Linked DNA regions of Variovorax paradoxus. The protein of the gene in region 1 interacts with the protein of each later gene in a pairwise test. Links are inferred from orthologs where the notes say so. Each region holds a gene or a part of one and is shown on either strand. Other genes may lie near its edges.

Region 1 (3,027 bases):
CGGTTCAGGCGCTGCCCTTCCTCGGCATCGACGATGCGCACCGTGATCTCGCCGTCCGCGTCGAGCGCATGGCGGATCCAGCGGGCCACGCTATGCCGCGGCAATGCGGCGCGATGCCGCTCGATATCCTTGAAGCGCGGTGCGAACTGCAGCGAAAGCGAAAGCTGAGCCAGTGCCATGTCAGTGCGACCCCGCACGCTTGCGCTGGCCGTCGTAGGCATCGACGATTTTGGCGACCAGCGGATGCCGCACCACGTCGGAACTGGTGAAGTGCGTGATCGCGATGCCGCTCACGCGCCGCAGCACGCGCTCGGCGTCGATCAGGCCGCTCAGCTGCTGCTTGGGCAAGTCGATCTGGCTCACGTCGCCCGTCACCACCGCCTTGGCGCCGAAGCCGATGCGCGTGAGAAACATCTTCATCTGCTCGACCGTGGTGTTCTGCGCCTCGTCCAGGATCACGAAGGCGTTGTTCAGCGTGCGCCCGCGCATGAAGGCCAGCGGCGCAATTTCCAGTGCATTGCGCTCAAACGCCTTCTGCACCTTCTCGTAGCCCATCAGGTCATAGAGCGCGTCGTACAGCGGGCGCAGGTAAGGGTCGACCTTCTGCGTCAAGTCGCCCGGCAAGAAGCCGAGCCGCTCGCCGGCTTCCACCGCCGGGCGCGTGAGCACGATGCGCTGCACCGCGGCGCGCTCCAGCGCATCGACCGCGCAGGCCACGGCCAGGTAGGTCTTGCCGGTGCCGGCCGGACCGATGCCGAAGGTGATGTCGTGCTTGGCGATGTTGTCGAGGTACAGCGCCTGTGTGGGCGTGCGCGCGCGCAGGTCGGCCCGGCGGGTGACGAGCATGGCCGCGTCCTCGTCGCCGTCGATCATGGAACCGTCGCCCGCCAGCGTGAGCTGCACCACGGCCGGGTCGATCGGGCGCTGGGCAATTTCGTACAGCGCCTGCAGCACGTCCATCGCCCGCTGCGCGGAGGCCTTGGGCCCGTCGACCTTGAACTGCTCGTGGCGATGCGCGATCTTCACGCCCAGCACCTCTTCGATACGGCGCAGGTGCGCATCCAGCGGTCCGCACAGGTGGCCGAGGCGCGAGTTGTTGGGGGGAGCAAAGGTGTGTCGCAGAATCACGCCGGACATTTCAAGGAAAAAGGGCACCCATGATAGGCAAACTCACCGGCATCCTTGCCGAGCGCAACCCACCGCAAGTGGTGGTGGACTGCAACGGCGTCGGTTACGAGGTCGATGTGCCGATGAGCACGTTCTACAACCTGCCCGGCACCGGAGAGCGCGTCTCGCTGCTCACGCACTTCGTGGTGCGCGAGGACGCGCAGATTCTCTACGGTTTCGGCACCGCTGAGGAGCGTGCGGCTTTTCGGCAACTCATCAAGATCACCGGCGTGGGCCCGCGCACGGCGCTCGGCCTGCTGTCGGGCATGAGCGTGGGCGAGCTGTCGCAGGCCATCACCACGCAGGAACTCGGCCGGTTGGTCAAGATTCCGGGCATCGGCAAGAAGACCGCCGAGCGGCTGCTGCTGGAACTCAAGGGCAAGCTGGGCGCCGACATCGGCCTGCCCGCGCATGCGGCCTCCGACGCGCAGGCCGACATCCTGCAGGCGCTCATCGCGCTGGGCTACAGCGACAAGGAAGCCGCGCTGGCGCTGAAGGCCTTGCCCAAGGATGCGACAGTGAGCGAGGGCATCAAGCTCGCGCTGAAGGCGCTGGCCAAGTAGCGCAAGACACGGGAATCGGCCATGCCCAACTGCGACTTTTATGCAACGAAGGAAGATCACGAGGGCCTGCTCACGTGGCTCTTCGCGGAAGAGAGCTGCGACGTGTATGAACTTGCGTCCGACTTCGAGCAGCCGCTGAAGTGCTTCCGCTCCGCGGCGGAGGTGCTGGCGCAGTTCGAGCGCAGCTATCCCAATGGCAAGAAGTGGCGCTCCGTACATCTGCAGCTGTATGTGCGCGGCGCGGGTCCTGCGTTCGAACCTCGCCGCGTGGAACTGGACCCTGTAGCCTGCGGCGGCGCCACCTTCCGCTACGACGCGGACGGATGGGGCCTGGTGCAGCTCTACCTCGGCTCGGCTTCCGCGGGCGACGAGCGGCTGGAAGACTCGCACACCAACCACAACTCGCTCAAGCGTGCGCAATCGTGGTCGGACACAGTGGAGGAGATGGGCGATGTCGGGGCGTGGGACTTCGCAAAGATCACATCTTTCTCATCCAGGCTCAATCGCGAGATCCGAAAACGCGGTGTCGCCAAGGTCGGTAGCCGGGCCGTGTTGCCGGGCGCGCTGAAGCTGTGGGACATCGGCGTGGCCATGGGGCCTTACAAGCCCGGCGAGTACACGCTCCAGCGATTGGATACGTAGCGCCCGCGGCGGTGCTCAGGGGTGGATCTTCTCGCCCTTGGCCAACATTTCCACGAACTGCGCAATACGCCGCGCCCGTGTCTCGGGTTTCTTCGCTCCCTGCGTTCGGAACAGCACCGCGTAGCGGTTGCGCGAATCGAGCTTGGCGAAGAAGGCGGCGGCTTTGGGGTTCGCGTCCAGCGCGGCCCGCAGGTCGGGCGGCACGGTGGCGACGCTCTGGGCGTCGTAGGCCGCATCCCAGCGGCCGTCGGCGCGGGCGCGGTCGACCTCGGCCAGGCCGGCAGGCTGCATGCGGCCTTCCTCGATCAGCTTCAGTGCCTTGTCGCGGTTGATCTTCGACCAGGTGCTGCGCGGCGTGCGTGGGGTGAAGCGCTGCAGAAAGTGCTTGTCGTCTTCCGCCTTGCGCTGTCCGTCGATCCAGCCGTAGCACAGCGCCACTTCGAGCGCCTCGGCGTGGTTGACCGACGCAATGCCGCTGTCCTTCTTGGCCATTCGCAGCCACACGCCGGCCGCGGCGGCATGGTGTCGCTTGAGCCAGCGCTCCCATGAGGCGGCGGTGGTGCATTCGACGGGCGTGTCATGCGGAACGCGCTCGGCAACTGCCGCTTTCTTTGTGCTTGCCGTACTCACGGTACCCACCAGTAGCGCAGCGCGT
Region 2 (3,160 bases), 4.0 Mb from region 1 along the record:
GGTGGACGCGCTGTCTTCGGGCGGCATGGACGACTTCGAGATCCCCGCATTCCTGCGCCGTCAGGCTGACTGAGGCCAGGCCACCGAACGCAGAGGGCACGAAGGTTCGCAAGGGGTACGGGGAAGACCTGAAAGGGACTTCCACCGGCCCTAGGCGCTGCGTTCGCTTCGTGCCCTTTGCGTCCATCGTGGGCGCTTGAATAGAACCTATGTCTATCGATGCCATAGCGAGGGGCATAGGCCGCCACGCGCGCCGGGCGCCTAAAATCACGGGTGTGCTGCAACAAAGAACCCTCAAGTCGATCAGCCGCGCCGTGGGCGTGGGGCTCCACAGCGGACAGCGCGTGGAGCTCACGCTGCGTCCGGCTCCTGCGGACACGGGCATCGTGTTCCGGCGCGTCGACCTGCCCGAGCCGGTCGACATCCGCATGACCGCCGAAGCGGTGACCGACACGCGCCTGGCTTCCACGGTTTCCACCGGCGGAGCGAAGGTGCAGACGGTCGAACACCTGATGTCGGCCTGTGCGGGCCTGGGCATCGACAACCTCTACATCGACATCACGGCCGACGAAGTTCCGATCCTCGACGGATCGGCCTCGTCGTTCGTGTTCTTGCTGCAAAGCGCGGGCATCGAGCTGCAGAAGGCGCCGCGCCGCTTCATTCGCGTAACCCGCAAGGTCGAGGTGCGCGAAGGCGAGGGCGCCAACGAGAAGTGGGCGAGCCTTGAGCCGTACCATGGCTACAAACTGAGCTTCGAGATCGACTTCGACCACCGCGTGGTCAACTCCACCGGCCAGCGCGTGGAGTTCGACCTGGGCAAGGATTCCTACAGCCGCGACATCGCGCGCGCACGCACCTTCGGTTTCACGAAGGAAGTCGAGTACATGCGCAGCAAGGGCCTGGCGCTCGGCGGTGGGCTGGACAACGCCATCGTGATGGACGACACCAAGGTGCTCAATGCCGGCGGGCTGCGCTACGACGACGAGTTCGTGAAGCACAAGATCCTCGACGCGATGGGCGACCTGTACATCATCGGCAAGCCTCTGCTGGCCGCTTACACCGCATTCCGCTCGGGCCACGCGCTCAACAACAAGCTGCTGCGCGAACTGCTCACCCACAGCGACGCTTACGAGATCGTCACCTTCGAAGACGAAAAGCGCGCACCGCGCGGTTTCGGCGAAGTGGCGCGGGCCTGGTAGCAGGCAGGTTCTTCAGTTCCTCGCGCTACCACGCAATGCTTGTCTTCCGCTGGGCCATCCTGCTGCTTCTGCTGGTGGCGGGCGTGTCGTTCGCGTTCTATGCCGGAACAGGGCAGGTCAAGTACCGGCGCTTCGGCTGGATCGTGCTCAAGTGGACGCTGCTTGCGGCGTTCGGCTTCTTTGCGGTGCTGATCGCCGAGCGGGTGGCCTAGCCCGGTAGCCGGCCTGGCTTGCGCCGCGCCATTGATGAGCGCCTGAACGGCGCTATCTCGAGCGGCCTTGCCGGTAGGTGCCGGCATGCGTTTTCGACAGCTCGGCCGCTTCGGCGAGCCGCGCCATCGAGCGGCCCACCTGCGCATGGGTGATGGCGATGCCCAGCGCATCGGCCGCGTCCGCGCCGGGCAGGCCGGGCAGGTCGAGCAGGCGCTTCACCATTTCTTGCACCTGTGCCTTTGCAGCCTGGCCGTGGCCGGCCACGGCCTTCTTCATCTGCAGCGCGGTGTATTCGGCCACCGTGAGCTTGCTGTTCACCAGCGAGGTCACGCAGGCGCCGCGTGCCTGGCCCAGCAGAAGTGTCGATTGCGGGTTGACGTTGACGAAGATGATTTCGACCGCCGAAGCGTCGGGCTGGTAGCGCTCGGCGATTTCGGCGATGCCGTCGAACAGCACCTTGAGGCGCGCCGGCAGGTTGCCGCTGCCCAGGTGCCGGGTGCTGATGGTGCCGCTCGCAACGTAGCGCAGCGCATGGCCGTCCGCATCCACCACGCCGAAGCCAGTGGTCAGGAGGCCGGGGTCGATGCCGAGAATGCGCATGTCGTCAGACGTTGAAGTACCAGCGGATCGAATGAAAGAAGATGGGCGCCGCAAAACACAGTGCGTCCACGCGGTCGAGCAGGCCGTTGGCGCCGGTCACGCCCACGCCTTTCTTGCCCCAGTTGGGAATGCCGCGGTCGCGCTTGAGCGCCTTCATCACCAGGTGGCCCATGGAACCCGCGATGCAGGCGATGAACGAGACGGCAAGCGCCTGGCCGAACTTGAAGGGCGTGATGAACGAGAACAGCGCACCGACCAGGCTGGCCACCACGATGCCGATGCCCCAGCTGGTCCAGTTGAAGCTGCGGCTCACGTTGGGTGCAAAGGGCTTGCGCTGCGAGCGGCGCGAGATCACGTGCTGCACCAGCACCGAAGTCTGCACCACGAACACCAGGAAGAACACGAGAAACGCGCTCTTGCCTTCGTAGCCCGGAAAGCTCAGGAGCAGCAGTGCTGGCACGTGGCTCATGCCGTAGACGCAGATCATGATGCCCCATTGCAGCTTGGCGTTGCGCTCGAGAAAGTGGCTGGGGTCGTTGGCGAGTGCGCTTGCGACCGGAATCGCAAGGAACACGTAGACCGGAATGAAAACGGTGAACAGGTCGAAGCGCGCGGTGGCCACGAGCCAGAACTGGATCGGCAGCACCACGAAGAAGGCCAGGATGAGGCTGCGATGGTCGCCGCGGCGTGTGGGCGAAAGGGTGATGAACTCGCGCAGCGCGAAGAAGGCGATGAGTGCGAACAACACGGTGGCCACGGTTTCGCCCAAGGCCCAGCCAACCCAAAACACGATGACCATGAACCAGGTGGTGCCCAGCAGTTTGCGGTAGTGGGCGAGTTCGGCCTGCCAGGTGGCGTCGTGCACGGGGTTGCGGCGTTCCCTGAAGCTCAGGAAGAGCGCGGTTGTGCTCGCGATCACGAGCAGGCCGAAGACGATGAGGAACAGGGTCGCGACTTGCTGGGTCGGGGTGAGGCTGCGCAGGAACTGGTTCATGTCAGTTCCAATTTACACATCACGCAAAGCAATCACGGCAGCACGCGCGCGATCGAGGAAAGGGCGGCGCTCTTCGTCTTCTTCCACGCGGATTGGTGCGCCGAAAGTGACTGAACACAAGATCGGCACCGGCACGATCTCGCCCTTGGGCATG

What was found.
Region 2: the proteins of ruvA (region 1) and ruvC interact in binary tests that used the Escherichia coli proteins (3 or more experiments, as listed by UniProt). The link is inferred for Variovorax paradoxus from one-to-one orthologs.

What each region holds. Positions count from the first base shown.
Region 1 is NZ_CP046622.1:4,909,167-4,912,193, reverse strand. The notes cover bases 230-2,943. They hold ruvA (Holliday junction branch migration protein RuvA), read left to right. Parts: upstream 230-1,157; coding sequence 1,158-1,730; downstream 1,731-2,943. Other genes in these bases: GOQ09_RS22940 (YdeI/OmpD-associated family protein), read right to left, coding at 2,388-2,943; GOQ09_RS22945 (hypothetical protein), read left to right, coding at 1,752-2,372; GOQ09_RS22955 (PhoH family protein), read right to left, coding at 230-1,137. Outside these bases: rRNA maturation RNase YbeY, read right to left, coding at 1-179; more of GOQ09_RS22955, read right to left, coding at 181-229; more of GOQ09_RS22940, read right to left, coding at 2,944-3,002; GOQ09_RS22935 (phosphatidate cytidylyltransferase), read right to left, coding at 2,999-3,027. UniProt on the Escherichia coli protein: The RuvA-RuvB-RuvC complex processes Holliday junction (HJ) DNA during genetic recombination and DNA repair.
Region 2 is NZ_CP046622.1:949,352-952,511, forward strand. The notes cover bases 239-3,085. They hold ruvC (crossover junction endodeoxyribonuclease RuvC), read right to left. Parts: upstream 2,013-3,085; coding sequence 1,464-2,012; downstream 239-1,463. Other genes in these bases: lpxC (UDP-3-O-acyl-N-acetylglucosamine deacetylase), read left to right, coding at 276-1,199; GOQ09_RS26085 (hypothetical protein), read left to right, coding at 1,235-1,411; GOQ09_RS04400 (phosphatidate cytidylyltransferase), read right to left, coding at 2,017-3,006; GOQ09_RS04405 (lysophospholipid acyltransferase family protein), read right to left, coding at 3,019-3,085. Also shown: cell division protein FtsZ, read left to right, coding at 1-73; more of GOQ09_RS04405, read right to left, coding at 3,086-3,160.